DNA from 2 places in the Sulfitobacter sp. S223 genome. Region 2 is predicted to be linked to the other one. Evidence: riboswitches for the same ligand, from Rfam matches in the RefSeq annotation. Region 2 holds a riboswitch; the other holds the start of a gene.
What was found. Region 2 has a riboswitch for thiamine pyrophosphate ahead of K3757_RS11885 (Ykof family thiamine-binding protein). Riboswitches for the same ligand answer to the same signal wherever they lie in the genome.
Positions count from the first base shown of each region.

Region 1: another riboswitch for thiamine pyrophosphate. It lies ahead of thiB (thiamine ABC transporter substrate binding subunit); the one in region 2 lies ahead of K3757_RS11885 (Ykof family thiamine-binding protein).

Region 1 covers NZ_CP083560.1:213,383-225,508, reverse strand. The annotation lists gene K3757_RS01065 (ATP-binding cassette domain-containing protein) at 1-70, opposite strand, end outside; gene K3757_RS01060 (thiamine/thiamine pyrophosphate ABC transporter permease ThiP) at 57-1,628, opposite strand; gene thiB (thiamine ABC transporter substrate binding subunit) at 1,604-2,581, opposite strand; TPP riboswitch at 2,616-2,715, opposite strand; gene aroC (chorismate synthase) at 2,806-3,909, shown strand; gene K3757_RS01045 (DMT family transporter) at 3,986-4,963, shown strand; gene cobO (cob(I)yrinic acid a,c-diamide adenosyltransferase) at 4,977-5,576, shown strand; gene K3757_RS01035 (amidohydrolase) at 5,598-6,749, opposite strand; gene K3757_RS01030 (cyclase family protein) at 6,973-7,920, shown strand; gene K3757_RS01025 (branched-chain amino acid aminotransferase) at 7,999-8,868, opposite strand; gene K3757_RS01020 (MarR family winged helix-turn-helix transcriptional regulator) at 9,032-9,541, shown strand; gene K3757_RS01015 (response regulator) at 9,538-10,239, shown strand; gene K3757_RS01010 (exodeoxyribonuclease VII small subunit) at 10,400-10,642, shown strand; gene K3757_RS01005 (polyprenyl synthetase family protein) at 10,645-11,511, shown strand; gene dxs (1-deoxy-D-xylulose-5-phosphate synthase) at 11,522-12,126, shown strand, end outside.
Region 2 covers NZ_CP083560.1:2,487,829-2,499,954, forward strand. The annotation lists gene K3757_RS11870 (hypothetical protein) at 1-624, opposite strand, end outside; gene K3757_RS11875 (sulfite exporter TauE/SafE family protein) at 621-1,445, opposite strand; gene dusA (tRNA dihydrouridine(20/20a) synthase DusA) at 1,486-2,508, opposite strand; TPP riboswitch at 2,993-3,098, shown strand; gene K3757_RS11885 (Ykof family thiamine-binding protein) at 3,109-3,702, shown strand; gene K3757_RS11890 (ABC transporter permease) at 3,791-4,507, shown strand; gene K3757_RS11895 (ABC transporter ATP-binding protein) at 4,500-5,240, shown strand; gene K3757_RS11900 (ABC transporter substrate-binding protein) at 5,237-6,214, shown strand; gene K3757_RS11905 (cell wall metabolism sensor histidine kinase WalK) at 6,730-8,130, shown strand; gene K3757_RS11910 (histidine kinase N-terminal 7TM domain-containing protein) at 8,251-10,038, opposite strand; gene K3757_RS11915 (hypothetical protein) at 10,252-10,554, shown strand; gene K3757_RS11920 (rhodanese-like domain-containing protein) at 10,694-11,284, shown strand; gene K3757_RS11925 (SDR family oxidoreductase) at 11,310-12,080, opposite strand; gene K3757_RS11930 (SDR family oxidoreductase) at 12,077-12,126, opposite strand, start outside.

The DNA of each region.
Region 1 (12,126 bases), 1.5 Mb from region 2:
GCTCCAAGGTGAAATCGGCGCTCAGTCGAAAATTGCCTTGGGTGATTTGCGCATTTTCAAGCTTCAGCACGCCAGCGCCCTCCTTTATCGCATATCCAGAATATCCCAAGGCTGAGCCCCAGTAACAGCAAGGCCGCACCCGCTGCGGCATCCATACGATACGCGCCCATTAACCGTACCATTTGCAAAGGCAGCGTCACCCGTTCTGGATCAGCAAACAGCGCAATAACGCCCAGATCGCCCATGGAAAGAGCACCGGTCAACCCTGCAGAAAAGCCGATTTGCGCGCGCAATCGAGGCAGCAACAACACCCGCCACAAAGCCCACCCGCGCAAGCCCAGCATCGCGCTTAGCCGACCATAGCGTTGCACTGTATCACGCATCGGCGGCACCAGAATTCGTAGGGCAAAGGGCAGCGCCATCATCGCATTGACCAAGACGGTCACAGGCAAGGCAAAATCAAAAGGGTCCGCATAAGGATTAATCACAATGAACCATCCGGTCCCGATCATCAGCGGAGATGCCGACAATCCCAGTAGACCCACCGCCTCAACGCCCCCTGCCCTTCGGCCAACAATCCAGCCTGCCATTGGCAATGCCAGCGCCAATAGAACAAAGATGCTTGCCACTGCGACAATAACGGAAATACCAGCAGCGTGGTAAACTGTCGGCGGCATTGACGGCAGCCCCATCAGCCCGCGCAGCACCACAGCAGCCAGAGGTACCAGCAAGAAAAGAGCGGCAACTGTGATCACAAAGCCATCGCCCAAACGCTGCATCCCCCCCCGCGCATCCCAACGCGGCATAACGCGGTCCAATCCACCGCCGACAGAAATCGACGGGACAAACCGCAAAGCGATAAGCGCCATACTACCGGCCAATACCAACTGGACCACCGACAGCAACGCCGCCCGCCCCAGATCGAAATCAAACCGGAAGGCCTGATAGATCGCCAGCTCAATCGTCGTCGCGCGCGGCCCGCCACCCAGCGTCAGTGCCACGGCAAAACTGGTGAGGCAGATTACAAAAACCAGCGCCAGCGCGCCGGGGATGACTTGGACCAGCATCGGCCATTCAACCGCACGAAACATTGATGAGGGCGTCAAACGCAGTTGTGCGGCCAGACGAAAGCGTTCTGACGGAATAGTCTGCCAGCCTTGCAACAAAAGCCGGGTTGCCAGCGGCATGTTAAAAAAGACATGCGCCAGCACGACTCCGTGGAACCCGTAGATCGAGACCGTCGGAAAGCCCAGAAATTCCAAGCCGACATTCAGCCAACCGCTCCGGCCAAAGACAGTCAGCAGTCCCAAAACCGCAACAATAACGGGCAATATAAATGGCGCGCCTAGAAGCGTGACCAGCGCCACACGCCCGGCAAACCGACGCCGGGCCAAAGCCCGCGCAACAGGCACCGCAAAGAGAACTGAAAGGAGCGCAGAGCACAACGCCTGCGTAACTGTAAAGCGGATCGCGGCCCAGTCTCCGGCGCCCAGTCCGGTGCCCGCCTCTGCACGGCTTAGCACAGCGATCAACGCCAAAAGGATCAGCGCCAGCACCAGAAATGCGGCGCTGATCCCAGTCTTACGGCTCAGAATGACCGGATTTATCGGGACAACGCTTTGAGCCACTCGGCCAAAGCTTCCTCACGGATTTCGGGCACTTCGTCCGCTGGTGTCAGCAGTGCTTTTGTCGGCACAGTCAACGTCTCAAAGCCCTCTGGCAAACCTGCAGCAGGGGTGACGGCAGGGTACATCCAGTTTGTTGTTGGCAAGATCGCTTGGGCGGCATCCGACACCATGAAATTCAGAAACTTTTCAGCCAGTTCTGGCTGATCGCTACCCGCAAGTGTTCCAACAACTTCGATCTGCATGTAGTGACCTTCATCGAATTCAGCAGCAGCCTTGCTGTCGTCTTCTTCAGCGATCAGGTGATAGGCAGGCGATGTTGTGTAGCTGAGAACCATGTCGGCCTCACCTTCCAGAAACAGGCCGTACGCCTCGGACCAGCCTTTGGTCACTGTAACCACGTTGTCTGCCAGTGCATCCCAGATTGCAGGTGCTTCGTCCCCATAGGCCGCTTTGACCCACATTAGCAGACCAAGACCCGGTGTTGAGGACCGAGGGTCTTGAATGACGATCTTCAGATCGCTGTCGCCCAGCGCCTTGAAGTTCGCCGGTGGTGTCAAATCCTTGTTGTGAACGAAGGCGAAGTATCCCCAGTCATAAGGTGCGAAAACCGTATCATTCCACTCCACGGGCAACGTGTACTCTGCGTTCACTGCTGTTTCAGTAAACAGACCCGTTTCTTTGGCCGCCGCGATCAGAGACGTATCAAGCCCCATCACCACATCCGCGTCCGAGCGTGCGCCTTCCAGCTTTAACCGGGCCAGCAAAGCCGCGCCATCACCCAAACCGACAAGCTTGAGATCGCAGGCGCATGCTTCTTCGAACGACTTTTCGATTGCGGGGCCAGGGCCCCAATCGGATGTAAAACTGTCATAGGTATAAACGATGAGTTCGGGTGTTTCAGCCCATGCCGCTGTGGCAGCAAGCGTTGCAGTCGCAAACGTGAGATACTTCATAGCATCCTCCAAATTGCGGCGTCAGAAAGCGTTGGATAGATTTCCAGACCTTCCCTCCGCCGGTGTTAACCGGTTCAGGTTCAACGGGTCCGTATCTACATACATCTCAGCCTATGGCCCCCCGAGGTGGGGCTACTGCTAAGTTGCCTCTTGCGTTTTAGCAAGTCAAAACCACTTGAGACACCGCCGCGCGACCGCTAAGGCAGGGGACAAAGGAGCACCACATGTCGATCAACAGCTTTGGCCATCTTTTCCGCGTGACCACTTGGGGCGAAAGCCACGGGCCGGCCTTGGGTGCCACCGTTGACGGCTGTCCTCCGGGCGTGACGATCACGCCGGAAATGATTCAGCACTGGCTCGACAAGCGCAAGCCGGGGCAGAACAAATACACCACCCAGCGCCGCGAAGCGGATGAGGTGCGGATTCTGTCCGGTGTGTTTGAGGGTGTCACCACAGGCACGCCGATCCAGCTGATGATCGAAAACACCGATCAACGCTCCAAAGATTACGGCGATATCAAAGAGAAATTCCGTCCGGGTCACGCCGATATCACCTACTTCCAGAAATACGGTATCCGTGACTATCGCGGCGGCGGCCGATCTTCAGCGCGCGAAACCGCGTCACGCGTGGCGGCAGGCGGCCTTGCACGCGAAGCGATCAAAGCTATCGCCCCGAATGTGGAAATCACCGGCTACATGGTCCAGATGGGCCCGCACCAGATTAACCGCGAAGCATTTGACTGGGACCAGATCGAACAGAACCCGTTCTGGGTGCCGGATGCTAAAGCTGCGACTGACTGGGCCGCTTATTTGGACGGGCTGCGCAAGTCAGGCTCGTCAGTGGGCGCGATCATTGAAGTCACCGCGCGGGGCGTCCCTGCGGGCATCGGCGCACCGGTTTACGGCAAGCTCGATACTGATCTGGCCGCCGCAATGATGAGCATCAATGCCGTCAAAGGTGTCGAGATTGGCGAAGGCATGTCAGCGGCCATGCTCACCGGAGAGTTGAACGCAGATGAAATTTCTATGGGGCCAGACGGTCAGCCATCTTACTCCTCCAACCACTCTGGTGGCATCCTTGGAGGGATCAGCACAGGCCAAGACATCGTCGTGCGCTTTGCGGTCAAGCCAACGTCATCCATCCTGACCACCCGCAAGACGATCACGAAATCAGGCGAAGATACCGAGATTATCACCAAAGGCCGCCACGATCCATGCGTGGGCATTCGCGCCGTTCCGGTGGGCGAAGCGATGATGGCTTGCGTCATTCTGGATCATTTGCTGCTGCACCGAGGCCAGGTTGGCGAAAACCGCGGCGTCATCGGCTAAGGGCACGAAACCACCAAAAACTCCGGCGTTTCAATCACCTGCTTGATCTTTGGCTTTTGAAGGCGCAAACAAAGTCATGCCTCAGGATATGACTCAGAACAGGCCGGGCACGGCCATTGCCCTTCGGCTGTCATCCCTCTTTTTATTCATGGTAATGGCAGCGCTTATCAAAGCCGCGTCCGAGACTGTCCCCCCCCCGCAGGCTGTCTTTTTTCGATCGTTCTTTGCGTTTCCGGTGATCCTGATCTGGCTCTGGCAAAAGCATGATCTGCGCCGGGGCCTGATTGCTCAAAACTTTATGGGTCACGTCTGGCGCGGTCTTTTCGGAACCACAGCGATGGCGCTTACCTTTGGCGGGCTTGGGCTACTGCCGCTGCCAGAAGTGACTGCAATCGGTTATGCGACACCCATGTTCACGGTTCTCTTCGCCGCGCTGCTATTGGGTGAGCGGGTGCGCCTGTTTCGCCTCTCTGCAGTAGCGCTTGGCCTGATTGGCGTGATGATTGTCTTGGCGCCGCGCCTGTCCCTCGACAGCGACGCCGTCACGCGCACAGCAACCATCGGCGCGCTTATGGTGGTGGGTGCCTCGATCCTGCGGGCGTTGGTCCAGATACATGTCAGAAAATTGGTTCAAACTGAGAACACTGCAGCAATTGTGTTCTACTTTTCGCTTACCGCGACATGCCTGTCCCTGCTGACCTACCCCTTGGGCGAATTGACGGGTTGGGCCGGGCTTGACTGGGTCACACCAAGCTGGCGTGTCACGGGCTTTATGATCTCTGCTGGCCTCATTGGCGGGGTTGCACAAATTCTGGTCACCTCTTCACTGCGTTTCGGGCCGGCCTCGATGCTGGCGCCTTTCGATTATTCATCAATGATCTTTGCCAGCTTCATTGGCTGGGTCGTTTTTGGAGAGCTTCCCACACCAGCAATTCTAAGCGGTGCGGCACTTGTTATTGCGGGCGGAGTCCTCATTATCTGGCGAGAACGGCAGTTGGGGCTGGACAGGAGCAAATCAAAAGCCAATGTGCCGCCCCAAGGAACCCCCGAATAACTGGAGACCCTCAATGACCGATAGCAACGACCACAAGCAAAAGATGCAAGAGCGTCAAGCAGAGCAGCGCAAGCGCGTTTCCGAGCTGCAAGACCCCGAAAAAGGTCTGGTGCTGGTGCACACTGGCGCTGGTAAAGGAAAATCCTCTTCCGCGTTCGGCGTGGTCGTGCGCGCCTTGGGTTGGAAACAGAAAGTCGGCGTCGTCCAGTTTATCAAAGGCAAATGGAAAACCGGCGAACGACAGTTTTTTGACCGGCTGGGCGAAGTGACGTGGCACACTATGGGCGAAGGTTTCACTTGGGACACCCAAGACAAGGAACGCGATATTGCAGCAGCACAAGCCGCATTCGCCAAGGGCCGCGAGATGATGGAAAGCGGTGACTACGACCTGATCGTCATGGACGAAATCAACATCGCGATGCGCTATGACTACCTGTCAGTGGAAGACGTGATTGCCGGCCTGAACGCCCGCGACAAACGTACTGGTGTTATTCTGACGGGCCGCGACGCCAAACCTGAACTGTGTGAATTTGCGGATCTTGTCACTGAAATGACCGAAGTAAAGCACCCGTTCAAAGCCGGGATCAAAGCCCAGCGCGGTGTCGATTTCTAAGAAAAGAGCGTGACGCAAAAGTCAGGCTTTACCTAGCAGATCACGCGCGATCCGCTCGAATATGGCGGAACCGATCGGGATTAGATCGTCGGCAAAATCGTAGTCGGGGTTATGAAGCGCGGCAAAATCCTCGCCTGGTCCAAGGCACAGCATTGCTGCCTTGGCACCCCACCCGAATACACCGAAATCCTCGGACGCCCGCATCGGAACGCCGGTGTCTCCGTGAGGTACGTTGATGGCATCCATCGCTGCTGCTGCGACATGATATGCTTTAGGGTGATTGATCGACGCCGCGAAATTGTCCTGAACATCAAACTCTACGCCCAGTTCGAATTCGTCAGCAACAGCGGTAGCAATCGAGCGTGCATCCGCTTCGATCTGCGCCATTCCTTTATCCATTGAAGTGCGCAGCGTTGCGTAAACCACTGCCTCTCCCGGTGCCACGCCAAAGGAAGGTTCTCCAATCCTTGTATGCGTGATTGTGACCAACCGGAAATCGTCGTCCAGCTTCCCCCCATGCCCGAGCGCATCAAGAGCCGGCAACAGCTTTGCAACCGCCAGTGCGGGTGAAACGCCATCTTCGGGATCCGCCGCATGGGCCGTCTTACCGACCAGCTTGATCAGCAAGCCGAGCGAAGCGCAGTTGATCAACCCGGGACATGTCGAAACATATCCGAACGGCCGTCCGGGTTCGATGTGGATAGCAAAGGCCCAATCGCCCTGAATGTCTTTATACGCCGGGTCAGCGACCACTGCTTTGGCACCACTGCCGTCTTCCTCTGCGGGTTGGAACATCAACACAACACGCCCCTTAGCAACCGGCTGCCGCGATATCATACGCCCCAGCGCAAGCAGCATTGTCATGTGACCGTCATGGCCGCACACATGGCTTTTCCCAGGTCTTTGTGACGCCCAGGGAATATTGTTGATCTCGGCGATTGGCAACGCATCAAGCTCGGCACGAAATAGAACGGTCGGCCCCTCAACGCCACTGTCGAAAACGGCGGCAACGCCGTGGCCACCAAGCCCCGTGATAATGCGGGTCGGGGCCAGTTGCTTTAGCGCGGAAGCGATAGTGCGGGCGGTCTCCACCTCTTCACCGGACAATTCGGGATTGCGATGCAGATCGCGTCGAAATGCGGTTAGCTCCATAAGGTCAAGATTTGTAAGCATGCTGCCCCCAATTGCTAAGTTCTGTATGGCGGCGGACCTGCCAAACGCTGATTATCAGGTCGAAGCGGAAAACCATATCAATATTCATCTCGGACGGTTCTGGCCCCGAACAGAGACGAAATGAAAAATTCCCGCAACGCGAGTACCTCGTGTTAGCGTGGCTCCACCGGCAGGGAGAATCGTCCCACAAGATGACAGCCCTGTCTAAAAGTGGAGGATTAAAATGCATTTTAGAAAAATTACTGCTCTTTGTCTCGGGCTCACGTTTGGCTCTGGGGCCGCTTTAGCTGATTGTAGTTCAACCAGCCAATGGGGTGCAGAGGATACGCTTGGATCTGCCAACCTTGTATCACCCGAACGAACGCTGGAAGCAGCCAAGTTGATTAAACAAGGCAAGTCTATGCCATTGGGTATCGCGATAGGCCCGAATACACCGGCATTCCCGCCACGCTCGCTTAGTCTGCAAATTGTGCAGCCCAATCAGCAGGGCGGCCAAAAACTGTCGGGTTTCGGATACGAAGGAAACTACAACGACGATATCTTGCAAACGTGGATTGGCATTGGATCCCAGTTGGATGGATTGGGACACCTTGGCGAAGGCGGACACTATTACAACTGTCTGGACGAGAAAGAGATCAGCGCGATCACGGGCCTGACAAAGCTGGGCACACATGCGGTGCCACCACTGGTCGGTCGCGCGGTAATTCTGGATATGGCCGCGCATGCTGGCGTTGAAGTAATGGCTGCTGGCCAGCATTTCGGATCAGAAGATATCAAAGCAGCCGCAGAAGCGCAGAACGTGACCATGGGTGAAGGTGACATCATCCTGTTTCACACCGGTTGGACCGAAGGAATGCTGGAAAGCGACCCCGCAGCGTGGGGCGGAACCGAGCCGGGCCTGAACAACGAGGGCGCCGTCTACATCGCCTCACTCAACCCGATGGCCGTTGGTGCAGATACATGGGGCTTAGAGCCAATCCCCGCACCGCAAGGAGACAAAGTTTTCTACGGGCACGTCACCCTGCTGAAGGAAAACGGTATCTACATTCTGGAAACGATGAACGTTGGTCCCTTGCTGCGCGAAGGCGTGAACGAATTCATGTTCGTTCTGGGACAGCCCCGGATCGTTGGCACAGTACAAGCCATGATCAATCCGGTTGCGTTGTATTAGATAAAGGGTTTGCGCGGCCTGACGGCCGCGCCACGCCCCAAGCCGGAGCTACGCTCCGGCTTGGGGCCGCATTCAAGTTCAGGCACGGACCAGCTTTTCGTAGCTTTCAGCGATGTCACGGGTCAGTGCACCCACTTCGAAGGTAAAGTCTCCGATCTGACCAACGGGAGTGACTTCTGCCGCAGTGCCGGTAAGCCAGCACTGCTCAAACCCAGCAAGCTCTTCCGGCATGATGTGACGTTCGTGCACAGTGATCCCGCGTTCTTTCAACATGCCGATCACAGTTTGACGCGTGATGCCGTTGAGAAAACAATCGGGGTCAGGCGTATGCACTTCGCCATCTTTTACAAAGAAGATGTTGGCGCCCGTCGCCTCGGCCACATAGCCACGGTAATCATACATCATCGCGTCAGAGCAACCTTTCGCCTCTGCCGCGTGCTTGGACATGGTGCAGATCATATAAAGACCCGCGGCCTTTGCATGGCTCGGGATGGTCTCCGGCGACGGGCGTTTCCACTTGGAGATATCAAGCTTTGCACCTTTCATCTTGGCGTCGCCATAATACGCGCCCCATTCCCATGCTGCGATCGCCATACGCACAGGGTTGCGTGATGATGCGACACCCATGTCTTCACCAGCACCCCGCCAAGCAACAGCACGCACATAGGCGTCTTGCAAACCGGATGCCTTCAGAACCTCAGCCTTCGCAGCCTCAATCTCGTCTATGGAATAGGGGATTTCGAAATCAATCATTTGCGCAGAACGCTTGAGGCGTTCTGAGTGTTCACGGCTTTTGAAAATCTTGCCGTTATATGCCCGCTCACCTTCAAAAACAGAGGAAGCATAGTGCATCGCGTGGGTCAGGATATGCACATTGGCATCCCGCCATGGGATCATCTTCCCGTCCATCCAGATGTGCCCGTCACGGTCATCATATCCGCCAGCCATACTATTTCCTTTCGAAATGTGTCGATATTTTCCACATATTGCGCAAAAGTCCGATTTATAGACATATAGTTACGCAAAACTATGAATGGCCTAGCCTTTCAGGGTTGGAGTGTCAACAACACTGACATAAAGTCACCCGCACAACACTCCAAGGAGACGACCCATGGACAGGCGAACATCCAGCCCCTCTAGCGGGGAAGCACTGCTGTTTCTGACTGATGAACAACTCAGGCAGGGGATTGAAGCGATGTTTTTTGCATACCGTGGATTTACCGCAGATCCTGACCGGATTTTGGCAGACATGGCCTATGGGCGCGCCCACCACCGTGCGATCCACTTTATCGGCCGTGCGCCGGGAACAACTGTGAACAACCTGCTCAACATCCTCGGGGTTACAAAGCAATCGCTGAACCGTGTATTGCGCACTTTGATTGCCGATGGTCTGGTAGAGAGCAAGGTGGGACGCCAAGATAAACGTGAGCGGCATCTCAACCTCACAGAGGCGGGACGGACATTGGAACAAACCCTATCAGACGCACAGCGTGCACGAATGCGTTCGGCATTCCGCGATGCAGGCCCCGAAGCCGTTGCAGGATTTCGCACCGTGCTGGAGGCGATGATGGATAGCGAAATGCGCAGCAGCTACGGACGCCTCAAGGACGGTTCACCATGAGCGCTCATGACGCTCATCTGCTGATCGTCGATGATGATGAGCGTATCCGCACCCTGTTGCAGAAATTCCTGATGCGCCACGGCTTCTTAGTAACTGCCGCACGGGATGCCGCCCATGCGCGGCGCCTGCTATCCGGGCTGGAATTCGATTTGATTGTTCTTGATGTGATGATGCCCGGTGAGGATGGTCTAAGCCTGACCCGCGCCTTACGAGAAACCATGACAACGCCCATATTGCTGCTGACTGCCAAAGGCGACACCGACAACCGTATCGAAGGATTAGAAGCCGGGGCCGACGACTACCTTGGCAAACCGTTCGAGCCGAAAGAGCTGTTGCTACGGATCAACGCAATCTTGCGGCGGGTGCCAGAGCCCGCTTCCCATGACACAGCACCAAAAGTGCTTACGTTAGGCCCGATCCGCTATGACATCGAGCGGGGCGAGATGTGGGAAGGTGAAGAGCTGGTAAGACTGACAGCAACAGAAATCCAGCTGATGAAAATATTTGCCGCCAAACCGGGTGAAGCCCTAAGCCGGTCCAATCTAGTGGAAGAACTGGGACGCGACCGCGGACAGGCGCAGGAACGTGCAGTGGATGTCCAAATCACCCGCTTGCGCCGTAAAATTGAGCCTGATCCAAAGCAGCCACGCTATCTGCAAACAGTACGAGGCGCTGGATACATGCTTGCACCTGATTAACAATATCAAAAGGGGGCCAGCCCCCACCGCCCCCATTCGGGGTCGGCTCCCCCGGGATATTTACAGCCAAAGAAAATAGGCGGATTGAAGCCAACCCTGCGCTGGTCATGGGAGGGTTCGCGCACTATGGTCTGCGCGACATCAGACAAGTGAGATTTCTATGAGCGATACACCGGTTAACGAGATGAGCTTCGAGGCTGCGATGGCGGAGCTTGAGACGGTTCTGGGCAAGCTGGAGCGTGGCGATGTGGCGCTGGACGAAAGCATCACGCTGTATGAGCGTGGCGCGCTTTTGAAAGCACGCTGCGAGGCTAAGCTGAAAGAAGCTGAAGAGAAGGTGGCAGCAATTACGCTCGACAGCGACGGGAACCCGGCGGGATTAAAACCGGTCGAGGGTCTCTAGGAATGGGGCTTTTTAGCCAATCACTACAAGAGGCCGGTGCACTAGCGACACGGGAGATTTCTGCCGCGCTTGAGGGAACCGACGGGCCAATCCGCGATGCCATGTTGTATGCCTCTACTGGCGGCAAAGGTTTGCGTGCGTTTCTGGTCTTGGAGAGTGCCCGGCTGCACGGCGTAGATGTGCTAGACGCAGCACCAGCGGCTGCGGCAATTGAAGCGCTGCACGCCTATTCGCTCGTGCATGATGACCTACCATGTATGGATGATGATGCTTTGCGGCGCGGTCAACCGACAGTTCATCGCAAATGGGACGAAGCCACCGCAGTGTTGGCTGGTGATGCGCTACAAACGCTTGCCTTTGAGTTGGTAACGCGAGTCGGCTGCACGGATGCAGCGCGCCTCGCATTGGTGCGCGGCCTTGCGTCAGCGTCCGGCATACGTGGCATGGTCGGCGGCCAATCGCTGGATATCGCGGCGGAAACGTCACCTAAACCTTTGACGCTGCCCCAAATCACCGAACTTCAGGCTGGCAAGACCGGTGCGCTGATTGAATGGTCAACCACCGTGGGACCGCATATGGCGGGGGATGACGCAACCGTCTTGGGGCTTTACGCGCGCGATCTTGGTCTCGCCTTCCAGATTGCAGACGATATTCTGGATGTGGAAGGTGATGCCGCGATGGTTGGCAAAGCCGTTGGAAAGGACGCAAATGCAGGCAAGGCCACATTTGTGTCGCTGCTCGGACTCGATGGAGCAAAAGCGCGGGCGCAAACCCTCGTGACGTCAGCCTGTGACGTGCTATCTGTTTATGGCACGCAGGCCGATAGGCTGCGCGAAGCGGCCCAATTTGTGGTTGCGCGAAAAAGCTAGGGACGATGATATGACTGACCAACCGAAGACTCCCTTGCTGGACCGGATTAATCGCCCTGCGGATATGAAAAGTCTTTCTGATCACGAATTGACGCAGCTTGCGTGCGAAGTGCGCGATGAGACTGTTTCAGCGGTTTCCGAAACGGGCGGGCATCTGGGCGCTGGTTTAGGCGTGGTTGAGTTGACGGTCGCATTGCATGCGGTATTCGACACCCCACGCGATAAAATCATCTGGGACGTCGGACACCAATGCTATCCCCACAAAATTCTGACGGAACGGCGCGACCGTATCCGCACGCTGCGGATGAAGGACGGCCTGAGCGGCTTCACCAAACGCTCCGAAAGCCCTTATGATCCCTTTGGCGCGGCGCATAGCTCGACCTCTATTTCTGCTGCACTCGGCTTTGCCGTGGCACGTGATTTGGGCGGTGTGGTGCCAGAAGGCCTTGGCGATGCGATTGCGGTCATTGGTGACGGATCAATGTCTGCCGGCATGGCATACGAAGCGATGAACAACGCGGGCCACCTGAAAAAACGACTGATTGTTATTCTAAATGATAATGAGATGAGCATCGCCCCGCCTGTAGGCGCCATGTCTGCCTATCTCAGTCGACT
Region 2 (12,126 bases):
ACCCGGGCGCAGGATTAACGGAACAGGGCTGATTTCATCGAATACCCGCTTGCGCGCCGCAGCGTAGACTTCGGTGATGTCCACATCTGACGGAGGCCGCCCCGCAAATGCATGGCGCAAGGCGTTCTGCATGATCAGCTGGCTTTTCGGCCAAACGACCGTCGGGGATGCCGCGACATCATTCAGTGGCAGGGAAAGGATGTATGCGTGATACTCTCGGGCAAAGCGGCGCCGTTCCGGACCGATGGGCAACAGGCCATCCACATGCGCCGCGGCGCGGGCGCGGCGGAAGCGGTGGTTTGAATCGCTTTCATGCCGATCCTGTTGCGGGTAGCCTTGATAGATAATCGACAGCTGCGCAGGATGCAGGGGCAACTGCGGCACATGCTCTTTCCACGGCCCTTCCAGCGGAACGCCTGCAATACTGCCATCAGCATGGTTTGGCAGCGCATCGACACCAACAAACCACGTCCTTCCGTGCCGTAGATTATCCGGCCCTCTCAGTGCTTCTTGGGCAGCAACATCTCGCGCGCGCTCTAGCGCAGCACGTGCCCAGCGCGCTGTACGCGGATCATAATCAAAGACGCGAAACCCGTCCCGACCAATCCCGCGCACTCCGATCACCCCATCAAGGCCTTGCGTAGCATGTTGAGTGCAACCAGAACCAGAAACACTGCAAACACCCGTTTAAGCGGCTTGGGATCCATCGCGTGAGCCAACCGCGCGCCCATCGGAGCGGTTATCAGCGTCATCGCAATCACCAGCACAAACGCCACCAGATTAACCGCGCCAATCGTGAATGGCGGACGGGTTGCGGGGTCAATTTCGACAAACAAAAAGCCGATAACCGAAGGCACTGCGATCAACACACCAAAACCTGCCGCAGTCGCAACGGCGCGGTGGATCGGCGTATTGTAAAGGCTCATCAAAGGGACGCCAAAGCTGCCACCGCCAATACCCATAAGCACAGACAGAAACCCAACGCCCGGCGACAGTGTTGCGCGGGCAATCCCGCGTGGCATCGCCTGCCCCAGCCGCCATTCTGACCGGCCGAAGCCCATATACAGACCAACAATTAGCGCCAGCACGCCAAAGATCGCCTGTAATGTAGAAGAACGCAGCCCAGCAACGGCGAACATCCCGATCACAGCACCGATCACAATGCCCGGCGCCCAGCTCCGCAGAATATCCCAGTCGACCGCCCCCTTCTTGTTATGCGACAAGACAGAGCGCACGGAGGTGACGATGATCGTCGCCAAAGAGGTCGCCAAACAAAGCTGCATCAACTGGTCGCCACCATACCCAAGGGTTTGGAAAGCATAGAAGAATGCTGGCACCAATACGATGCCCCCTCCGACACCAAGCAATCCTGCAAGCACGCCGGCAAAGGCACCAATTACCAGCAGCAGCACCGCCATTTGGATCAACAATAACGTATCGGGCATCTTGAGCTCCTGCGCAGCCGTCTAAGGATTTTCCTTGTTGCTACACCGCGCGCGACTGGCTTGCCAGAACACTTTGCTCCATCGTCCGGTTTAGAGCTTCACTGACAAGCGCAGTGCCGGCACCGGTGTGGTGCGCGCCCTCTGACAGCACACGCCGCCAAATGCGCGCGCCCGGTCTGCCCGCAAACAGCCCCAGCATATGCCGCGTGACCTGTGACAGTTTCCCGCCCCCGTCCAGATGCGCCTCAATATAAGGAAGCATCAACCCTACGATCGCTTCGGGGGTCGTATCCTTCCCGTCGCCGAATATGCGCCGATCCGCCTGACACAGGATATCGCTTGGTTGATGGTACGCCGCGCGGCCGATCATCACACCGTCGATGCCGTTGTCCAGAGCAGCCTCAGCCGCTTCCAGTGTCGTGATCCCGCCATTGAGCGAAATATGCAGGTTGGGAAAAAGTTCTTTCATCTTGTGAACCAACGGATAATCCAAGGGCGGGATGTCGCGATTTTCCTTTGGGCTTAACCCGTCCAGCCAAGCCTTGCGTGCATGGACCGTCACCCGCTCTATTCCGGCGCCAACAAGTCGGCTAAGGAATTCCGGCAGGACTTCTTCCGGATTTTGATCATCCACACCGATACGGCACTTTACCGTGACTTCTACAGCCACAGCCCGCCGCATGGCCGCCACACACCGGGCAACCAACGCGGGATCTTTCATCAAAACCGCCCCGAATGCGCCCGATTGCACCCTGTCAGAGGGGCACCCCACATTCAGGTTGATCTCGTCATAACCCGCTTGCTCACCCAACCGTGCTGCCTCGGCCAGTTCATCGGGATCAGAACCACCCAATTGCAGCGCCACAGGGTGTTCGGAGCGATGATGGTCCAGCAAATGCAGCGCGTGCCCGCGGACCAAAGCTGGCGACGTCACCATTTCGGTATAAAGCAGCGTATGCGCGCTCATCAGCCGGTGCATGTAGCGGCAGTGTCTGTCGGTCCAATCCATCATCGGCGCCACGCTTAGACGGGCGGCTGATTTTACACTTGAATTCAGATACATAACAGGAATTCCGAGGTTTCGTTACTTTGCCGCATTTCCTGTGGCTTACCCCGATTTACGGTGGTTTCCGGGGGTTTTCCGAGAATGCTTGCTGCCGAGTAGCAGCTTTTTGCAAGGACTGCATCCCCAAGTGAGGGGCCCACCTGAAACACATTCCGCCCATTTCAGGCCTGAACTTCGAAAAAGATCAAAGGTCCGTCAGCGCAGGCAGGACTTTTTCAACTCTTGAAGCGGCCATGAAATGGCGTGACGACACTCTGGCTAAAATTCAATCGGGGTTGATTGCCCCCAAACAGAATGAAGAGGAAACAAGTCCTTTTCTGTGTAGATATGTTAGGGCTCTCGGGAAACTTTCTGCAAATTACCCAATTTAAATCGCTAATTAACTTCACCACCGCTCCCGTTAGTTATTCGGTACACGCGCTATGCAATATGACACTGCGAAGGCGGGTTGACATGTTCAATCGCCTGGACAAGGTTGAGGTCACATAACCGGGGGTGCTCCGACAGGAGCTGAGATGCGCGCAGAGCGTGAACCCTTTTTAGCTGATCTGGGTAATACCAGCGGAGTGAGGTGCTATCATGTTCATAGGCGCGCAAGTGTCCCTTTATCCCATGACGTCCGACTTTTTGGGCGTCATCACCAGTGGGCTACACGCCCTGAAACCTTACGAAAAAGACCTGAGGATCGAGACAGACGATATGTCGACGCTCGTGGTCGGTGCACCGGAGCCGTTGTTCGACGCAATCCGCGATCTTTTTGAGGCCTCGGCCAAGCGGCCCGAGCATGTGACGATGCACGTGACCCTGTCGCGCGGATGCCCCGGCGAACCCGATGACCCCAGCTGCCGGTGCGAAGCGCTGGAGCGCGCGCAGGATCAGACGCTGGCTGAACGGCAAGAACTGGCAACAGAGGCCGTTAAGGATGCGCACACATCCGGCGTCCTCATTGATGTGCAGTTTTCGCTTTATGTCATGGGATCAGGCGATCACATGGAAGAGATATACGGCTGCATCGAGTTCCTGAAAAGCAGCGGCACGTTCCTGAAATCCAAGAATTTCTGCACCCGCTTGCGCGGCGATGCGGGCGCTGTGTTCGAAACACTGCGTCAGGCTTTTCTGCGCTTTGGTCCGGCTGAAGGTCACGTGACGATTGACCTGACCGCGTCCGCCAACAGCCCTAGCCTCGGCTAAGGTCGCATCTGCGCGGGCCAATGCCGCCCGCGTCTTGCGCGTTATGGTGTATTTCAGGAATATTTTTCCGGCCCTTTTGCTGACCTGCGTGTTTATCGCAGGATGGGAAGGCTATGTGGCGCTGTCGGACGCCTCACCGCTGGTGCTGCCCGCACCGCGGGATGTGCTGAACGGTCTATGGATTGAACGATCCGCGATCGGAAAACACGCAGTGGCAACCCTGAGTGTCGCCACTTTGGGCTTCAGCCTGTCGGTGACGTTTGCTTTTCTGGTGTCCATCCTGCTTTATTTTTCCGGTTGGCTGCGTCGGGGCATGATGCCACTTCTTGTGGCCAGCCAGACCGTGCCCATTGTAGCGCTCGCGCCTCTTATGGTGCTGTGGTTCGGCTTCGGCTTGTTGCCAAAGGTTCTCTTGGTGATCCTTGTCACCTTCTTTCCTATGGTGGTCAGCCTCATGGCTGGATATGCAAGCATGCCGCGTGCGTTTCGCGACCAGCTGGTTTCGATGGGCGCAAGTAAATGGGCCGTTTATCGCCGCGCCACCTTGCCTTCGGCGCGCGCGCATTTCTTCGCGGGCCTGAAGATCTCTGCGACTTACGCCATCGTTGCGACCATCTTTGCTGAATATGCAGGCGCGCGGCGGGGGCTTGGCATCTACATCCTCTCGGCAAAGAACAATTTTCGCGCCGACCTTGTGCTGTCGGCTGTCCTTGTTTCAGCCGTTCTTACCCTTGCTTTTCTGACGCTGATCCGTGGGATTGAGCGGGCAACGGGCAATCGGTTTCGGAGGAATACCGATGCTTGAGGTGCAGGCACTTACCATTCGAGCCGGACGCACCACGCTGGTTAGCGACCTGTCATTCGATCTGGCCGAGGGTCGCCTGACATGCATCATTGGCCCATCAGGCTGCGGCAAAAGCTCGGTTGTGAAATGGCTGGCCGGCGTTCTGGCCTCCGAATTACGGGCGCAGGGAAGCGCATATATCGATGGCAATCTCCAGACACTGCCGCAAAGGGACATTGCCTATCAACCCCAGCAAGATACGCTGTTTCCATGGCTCACAATCGTTGAGAACGCCTGCCTTGGCCTAGAGGTCAGGGGGCATCAAAAACGGGCCGCTCGTGAAAAGGTGCGCAGCCTGTTCCATGATTTCGGGCTGGACGGTCACGAGGACAATTTTCCCGATCAGTTGTCCGGCGGAATGCGACAAAGGGCTGCCTTTCTACGCACCATCGTTCAGGAGGCCCGCGTGCTGTTGCTCGACGAGCCCTTCTCGGCGCTGGATGCGGTGACACGCCTGCGGATGCAGGACTGGCTCATCGACCGCCTTTCAGACCGGCCGCGGTCGGTTCTGATGGTCACACATGACCTATATGAGGCCACCCAGATGGCTGACCACGTGCTCGTTATGGCGGGAAACCCGGGTCGCATCTGTGCCGATATTCCAATCACTATCCCCCGCGCCGACCGTAATGAGGCCACGCTGGCCAATATCCGTTCGTCGCTCAAATCCATGTTATTAAAGGACACACCATGAAGATTGCCGCCCTTACTGTTGCCGCCTGCCTCACGTCCCATTCAGCCCTTGCAGAAGAGGTAAGCATCGCCCTTGACTGGACGCTGAACACGAACCACATCGGGCTCATCGTCGCACGCGAGAACGGATATTTCGCAGACGCCGGACTGGAGGTTGATATCCTCCCCTATTCAGAAAGTGCGTCTACCGCGCTGCTGGCTGCCGGAGCCGTCGATTTCGCCTATATGACTGCTCTCGGTTTCATGAGCACCAAGGCGGCCGGTGCAGACATCACCGCACTCTGGGTCACGATGCAGCGCGAAGCCGGACGACTGGTCTACAATAGCGACAATGACGGGATCACGCGCCCGGCGGATCTGGAGGGCAAGACATACGCCGGATTTGGCAGTGCGTGGGAAGATGCGTTGATCTCCACCATGATAGAGAACGACGGCGGCACGGCTGACTATGACACCGTAACGCTGGGTACCGGAGCCTATGAAGCCCTTGCCAGCGGTGCTGTGGATTTCACGCTGGAGGTAGCAACATGGGAAGGCGTGAACAGCGAACTTCTGGGCCGCAATCAGTCACATTTCATCTATGCAGATTACGGCGTGCCCGAACCACAAGGGGGCTACATCGGCGCCCAGACCTCTATGCTCCAGAGCGATCCGGATACCGTGCATGCCTTTATGGAGGCGACGTCGAAAGGGTACACATGGGCGGCCAAGAACCCACAGGCTGCTGCCGATATTTTGATCAAGGCCGGAGACTTCCCAAATCAAGACCTTGTGCGCGGTTCAATGCAAGTCATCGACCGGGGCGGATATTTAACAGACGGGAACACAACAGTCGGCCGGATTGATGCAGAGCGTTTGGGGAACATGGCTAAATTTCTCTATGGTAGCGGGGTATTGCGCGGCTCTGATGGACAGCCCCTTGTCTGGCCGGGCGATGTGTCTGACTGGTTTGATCAAAGCTGGATGAAAGACTGATATTGGGCCTTGGTATCTTTGGTGTTCAGGCGCACCCCCAGAGATATCGAGACCTCATTCAGCGAATGGAAATACTGCATTCGGGGGTCCGTCCCCGGATGTAGATCAAGAAATTGCTCTGCCCTTTGGGTCCAACCCCAAGCGGTCGTTGATCGAACTTTGTAGTGCGAAAAAGCGGGCAAGATTGACGCGCCGTGAAACGGCATGCATCAGGCTGATAAAAAGCAGCAAACGCAACCTAAAGTTGCTTCCATGTTATTGAAATCTTTCGGTAGCAGACCTCAAAATCCATGTCACCACCCGCCGACATCTAGCCTTTGATCATAGTTTTAAGGGCAGATACTAATGTTAACGTTCCTTTCATTTTTGGCCAAAGCAACACATCTGCACCACAATATTGCCGGATTTTCCCGTCAAAGTTGTCCTGCGGAACACACGTGTTAGAACAAATTCACCGCAGGAGATAAGCTTGGTGCCTTTTCGGGCCCTATCCTGATAAACTGGATTCATAGAACATGGTTAATGACAGCCCTGCATCTAGCGAAAACATCAGAATCCCATGGCAAAAAAGACGTCGCCTTAGGGATTACGCAAATGTTGGCAGACACCTTTTGGTACAAAGAGTCGTAATTTACTCTGCCGCTATCCTTTTGTCCGGCGCTTACTACGATCCCGTTATTGCGGCCATTTTCTTTGTCGCTGTCGCCATATTCGAGATTTATGACAGCTATGTCTTCTACTTGATTGTTAAGCATAAAAGGTGGAAGCAAAAGAACTTCAAGAGCGCGATGATCGCCATTCACCTTGGTGCGTTCTTTAGCTCAATCACCATTTCCCTTTTCTGCATTTCCCTCGCGCGGCAACAGGGCGTAGGGAATGGCCATTTCCTGCCGCTGTTCATGCTTGTGTCTGCCACGATTTTTTCGGCGATGAACAGCAACCAATTCCGTTCGGTTCTTGGGATGCGTCTATGCATCTATATTTTGACCATTCTTTTCATTCCGATCCGGGATCTCTGGATGGTACGCCCCCCTCTGTCTTCGGATATGTGGGTCAATTTTTTCACGATAATTTTCGTGTTGGGATTCATCATGGAGCTGGGTAGGAATTTTCTGTCCGGATACTCCCGTGATCTAAGAATTCGGGAGAAGTTGGAAGAAGAGCACAAACGCACCAAAGCAGCGCTCGATGCAAAAACCCGTTTTCTTGCGACTGTAAACCACGAACTGCGCACGCCGCTGACCTCCATCAAGGGCGCTTTCGATCTGATAAACTCCGGCTCACTTGGGCAGCCGCCAGAAAAAATGGGCAATCTTCTTGAGATCGCTTCACGCAACACCAACAAGCTCAAAGACCTCGTTGACGACCTGTTGTTTCTTCAGTCTTCCGACATTGGCAAAATCAAGTTTGATTTTAGGAAATTGGATCTGTGTGAACTCGTCGAAGAAGCATTGGAGCGTTTTCAGCCCCATGCCGCAAAAATGAATGTTTCGGTGCGAACTCAATATTGCCCCGGTGATTATTGGGTTTGCGCAGACAGAAAGCGGATTGATCAGGTTCTTATGAACTTGCTGTCCAACGCTGCGAAATTCTCTGAACGATGTGGGACCATCACCATCTCGATGGATAAAAGTGACGATGCGGTCACCCTATCCGTCCGCGACGAGGGCGTAGGCATACCGGCTAATTCAGAGGAGTTGGTTTTCGCGGAATTTTCGCAGTTGGATTCAGGCGATGGGCGCAAGTTTCAAGGAACGGGACTTGGCCTTAGCATTTCTAAACGCATCATCGAAGCGCATGATGGTGAGATTCGCTATACAAGCCAACTTGGGGTCGGAACGACATTCTCGATCGAACTGAAAAGAGCCGAAGCCCCGCAGGTAAGCCACCCACAGTTGTCGGCAGTATCAGCCTGATGGAAAGGGTATGCATGGCTGACGGGTGTGATAATCCAAGAAGACGTCATCCTAGCCTTTAGACAGTCGGTCATTCAGCCAGCACTGCTTGCTTGCCACCCATCAGAAAGTGATACTGCGTCAGCTTGCGATCAGCTGCCGCTCGACCTGTTGTTGGGCGACCACGGGGAAGGTGACGTAAAACGTTGTAGAGACACCCATTTCACTTTCGTAAAAGATGTCGCCTGACATCTGACCGGCCAACTTCTTTGAAATATGCAGACCCAGCCCCGACCCTTGCGTGGAGCCTTGGGCGCCGTTCTCAATCTGCTCGAAGCGACCGAACACCTGACCGTCCATTCCCTCAGGAATACCGTGTCCAGTGTTTGTAACTGCAAGCTGTGCCTGCCCATTCAAAATCTTGAACGTGCCTTCAACGATACCATTTTCAAAAGAAAACTTGATGGCGTTCGAAACCAGATTGTCGATGATCTGACGCATGGCAAAGGCGTCACCGGTGATGAGCGGAGCACGTACAACGTCCCCGAGAACAAGCCGCACGCCCCTCTCGGAGGCAAACATTTCGTTCTCTTTAAAGCTCTCTTCGAGGAGTTGGCCAAGATCGACTGGCCGGTTATCCAAATTCAATGCATTGATGTCGATCTTCTGGGCCAACAGAATGTTATCGACCAGTCGCGACAAGCGGATTCCGTTTCGATGCGCGATGTCGAGCACCGATTGAACCGGATCGGCGACATCCCCCAGGCGACCACTCCGTGCAAGCGCCAAGCCACCGATAAGCGACGTCAAGGGTGTGCGCAATTCGTGACTGACAACCGAAATAAATTCGTCTTTTGCACGGTTGGCCTCATCCGCCCGCTTCAGCGCGTCTTCCAATGCCCCGCTTATGCCGATGCGATCTGTGATATCAACAAAAGTGATGCTCCACCCCAGAATGGCGTCCGATGGGTCAAGCGGGTTCTCTATCTCCCGAATCCGCGGCTCATATATCCGGTGATTGATGTTGAGGTGAGGAATTGTTTCCAGTGCGCTGAGCGTCTCGATATGTGCGCTTATGTCACTCAGAAATGTTGCAGAACTCTGCCTAAACGCCACACTCTTGGCAGCCGCATTTTTTAGAACTATCTTCCGGTGCCTGTCGATCATGATGACTGGTTCACTCATCGTATTTGCCAATACGGACTGACCGGCAAACGCCATATCCAGCGTCTTGTTCGTAGCCAGAATCCACGTGAAGCCCAGAGTCCCAAGCGTGAACATAAAGGCCGTCGGATCCAGACCAAAGACCGTAAAGCCGAAAACGACGTAAGCTGCATTCGTAGCAAGGGGCGTGACGGTAATTGCGACCAGCAAACCCAGCAATGGCCACGCCGTCCGATTTTCTTTGGTGAAGGCACTGGCAAGACAAAACAGTGTCGCCGCGACGAATGAGTACAGGACTGCAATGACCAGATAGAAACCTGCGCCGTGAACGTACCTTATATGATCCTTGCCCAAAGGAATAGCCGAAGCCTCCGTATAGACAAGGTGGTGCCACGGGTTCGTAGACGCAAAAGCAAAGATCGCTATCGGGATAATAACCTGCGCTGCGCGAACGCTACGCTTCTTAAGCCATGCCGCATGGCCGACGTAGGCAAATATAAAATAACACCAGGCAATCGGCAGCAAAGCATGCCCGATCCAAGCCATGACCGCCCATTGGTATTGGCAGGAAAAGGTGCTTGATGCAGCCTCCAACCCGACCATCATCAAAGTCCAAATTGTCGCGACGAAGGTGAGCGTGTAATCTGTCTTTCCGTTGAACCTCTGGAATTTCAGCACCCAAAGCAAGACAAGAGCAGCTGCCGCGCTGACGACGATCACGAACCAGAAAACCGGGTGCCCCGCAACTCCTTCAAAACATGTCATCTTTGCTTCACCTGAGGTCCATTCTCCGCTGATAGGTATCACCATATGGATGTGTCCGAATTTGGACCGGAGTGTGTGAATTCTGGGCTTTAAGCAGAGCATCCTTTCGAGCTTACCCCCTTACCTGCCCTGTCCCGCTGGCCAATCACGGGGTCTCGCGGCTGGTACTGCGCGAAGCTGCGTGTCATCCTAGCCCTAGAAAGGGAGGCCCAAATGATCACCGAGATCGTAACTTTTGATATTCTAAAAGAAATGGATCGCGAGCGCGTCGTAGCGCTTTTCGAGGAAAGCGCCAAAATCTGGCGAGAGCACCCAAAACTGCACCGCAAGAACTACCTTTATGATCCGGAGGCTGGAATCGCAGGCGGAGTTTACACTTGGGACAGTGTCGAAGACGCGCAGGAGGCCCACGGAGACGCGTTTTGCATCCGGGTGACCGAAACTTTTGGCAGCTCTCCCCGCTTTCAGTATTTTGAAACGCCCGTGGTGGTTCAAAACGAGATCGAGAGTGATTGAACCTTCGGCACAGTCACAAGTTTGCCCAATTCTACAGTGGCTGTACGCCACCTGAAGATCAGGTGAAACTTCGTGACGGAAGACGGTCTAAAGGCTAAGCTATAGATATTGCTGCGGATACACTCTGGAGGATCAAGTTATGAATAATTTCGTTTGGGCAATCGCGCTGACGCTCCTCGCCGGGACTGCGGCAGCTCAGTCTGATGTCAATATCACCAAGGACATGCCCTCGGTCAGCGTGCCAACCGAAAGCGGCATGGTAGATATCAGCAGGATTCAGGACACCAAAAACCGGATAAGCGGTGACTGGGCGCTGACCTCCCGACCCTGCCCCGATTTCTGCATTCAACCACATACCCCTGCTGAAGGGGTTACAACCATCGGAGAGCTGGAGCTGATCGAAATGCTGCAGAACCCGCAGGCTGTGGTGCTAGACAGCCGTACGCCTGACTGGTTTGCCAGCGGCACGATACCCGGTGCGATCAACATCCCCTACACCTACGTTGTGGACGAACTTGCCCAGTTGGGCTGCGAGCCTGATTTCGACGGCTGGGACTGTACAGAAGCAAAGCCTGTCGCGCTATTTTGCAACGGAGTCTGGTGCGGTCAATCGCCCAGCGCGATCCGTAACATGGTCAAGGCGGGCTACCCAGCAAACCGCATTTTCTATTATCGCGGCGGCATGCAGACATGGCGGCTGCTTGGCCTCACTGTGAGCGGCGGCGAATAGCGTACGCTACAGGTATCTTGGCCGTCTAGTTTTCCGGATTGTTCGCGCGCAAATTGCGCAGCATGGACCGCTGGTAGAGCTCTGGTGACAACCGCATCAGCCATGACGCAAGCCACGCCACTCGGCCCACCGGTATGAATTCCCGCCGCTTCCAAACGCCACGCAAGATTACTTTGGCGGCCGCTTCGGGCGACATATAGTCTATTCCGTCTGCCGCGGCCCCTGGCCGCAGAATTCCGTCGTCACGACGTTCGGCATTCCCGATATTTGTGGCAACAAAGCTGGGCGCAGCAATCAGGCAGCTGACGCCAAAGGCTGCTTCTTCTGAGCGGAGCGACGAAAAGAACCCCTGTAGCGCATGTTTCGAAGCAGCATAGGCAGTACGCCCGTGCAGTGGTGCAAATCCAGCAACCGAAGAGATCGCCAGATGCGTGCCCCCGCTGCTGCGGATCGGCTGCAGAAAGGCCCGCGCCATTTCCACTGCAGCAAAATAATTGATCTCGAAAACCTGCCTATGGCTATCCGCATCGGTTTCCTCGAATGAGGCGATCTGTGAAACGCCGGCATTATAGATCACCATATCGATAGACGGCCTTGCTGCGATGATTTCTGCCGCCGCGCGTTCAAGCGCTGCATTGTCCGTCAGGTCCAAAGCAACCGGTGTGCGGCTCTTGGATGGTTTGAGCCCCGCTATATTCACGTCCATCAGGACACAATGCCAGCCCTGCGCTTCAAGCTGCGCGGCCAACGCACGCCCCAAGCCACCATTCCCACCAGAGATTACTGCGGTCTTCATAGCCCTGCCTCACGTTGCCATAGATCGAACACCTCGGAAGAGGTTA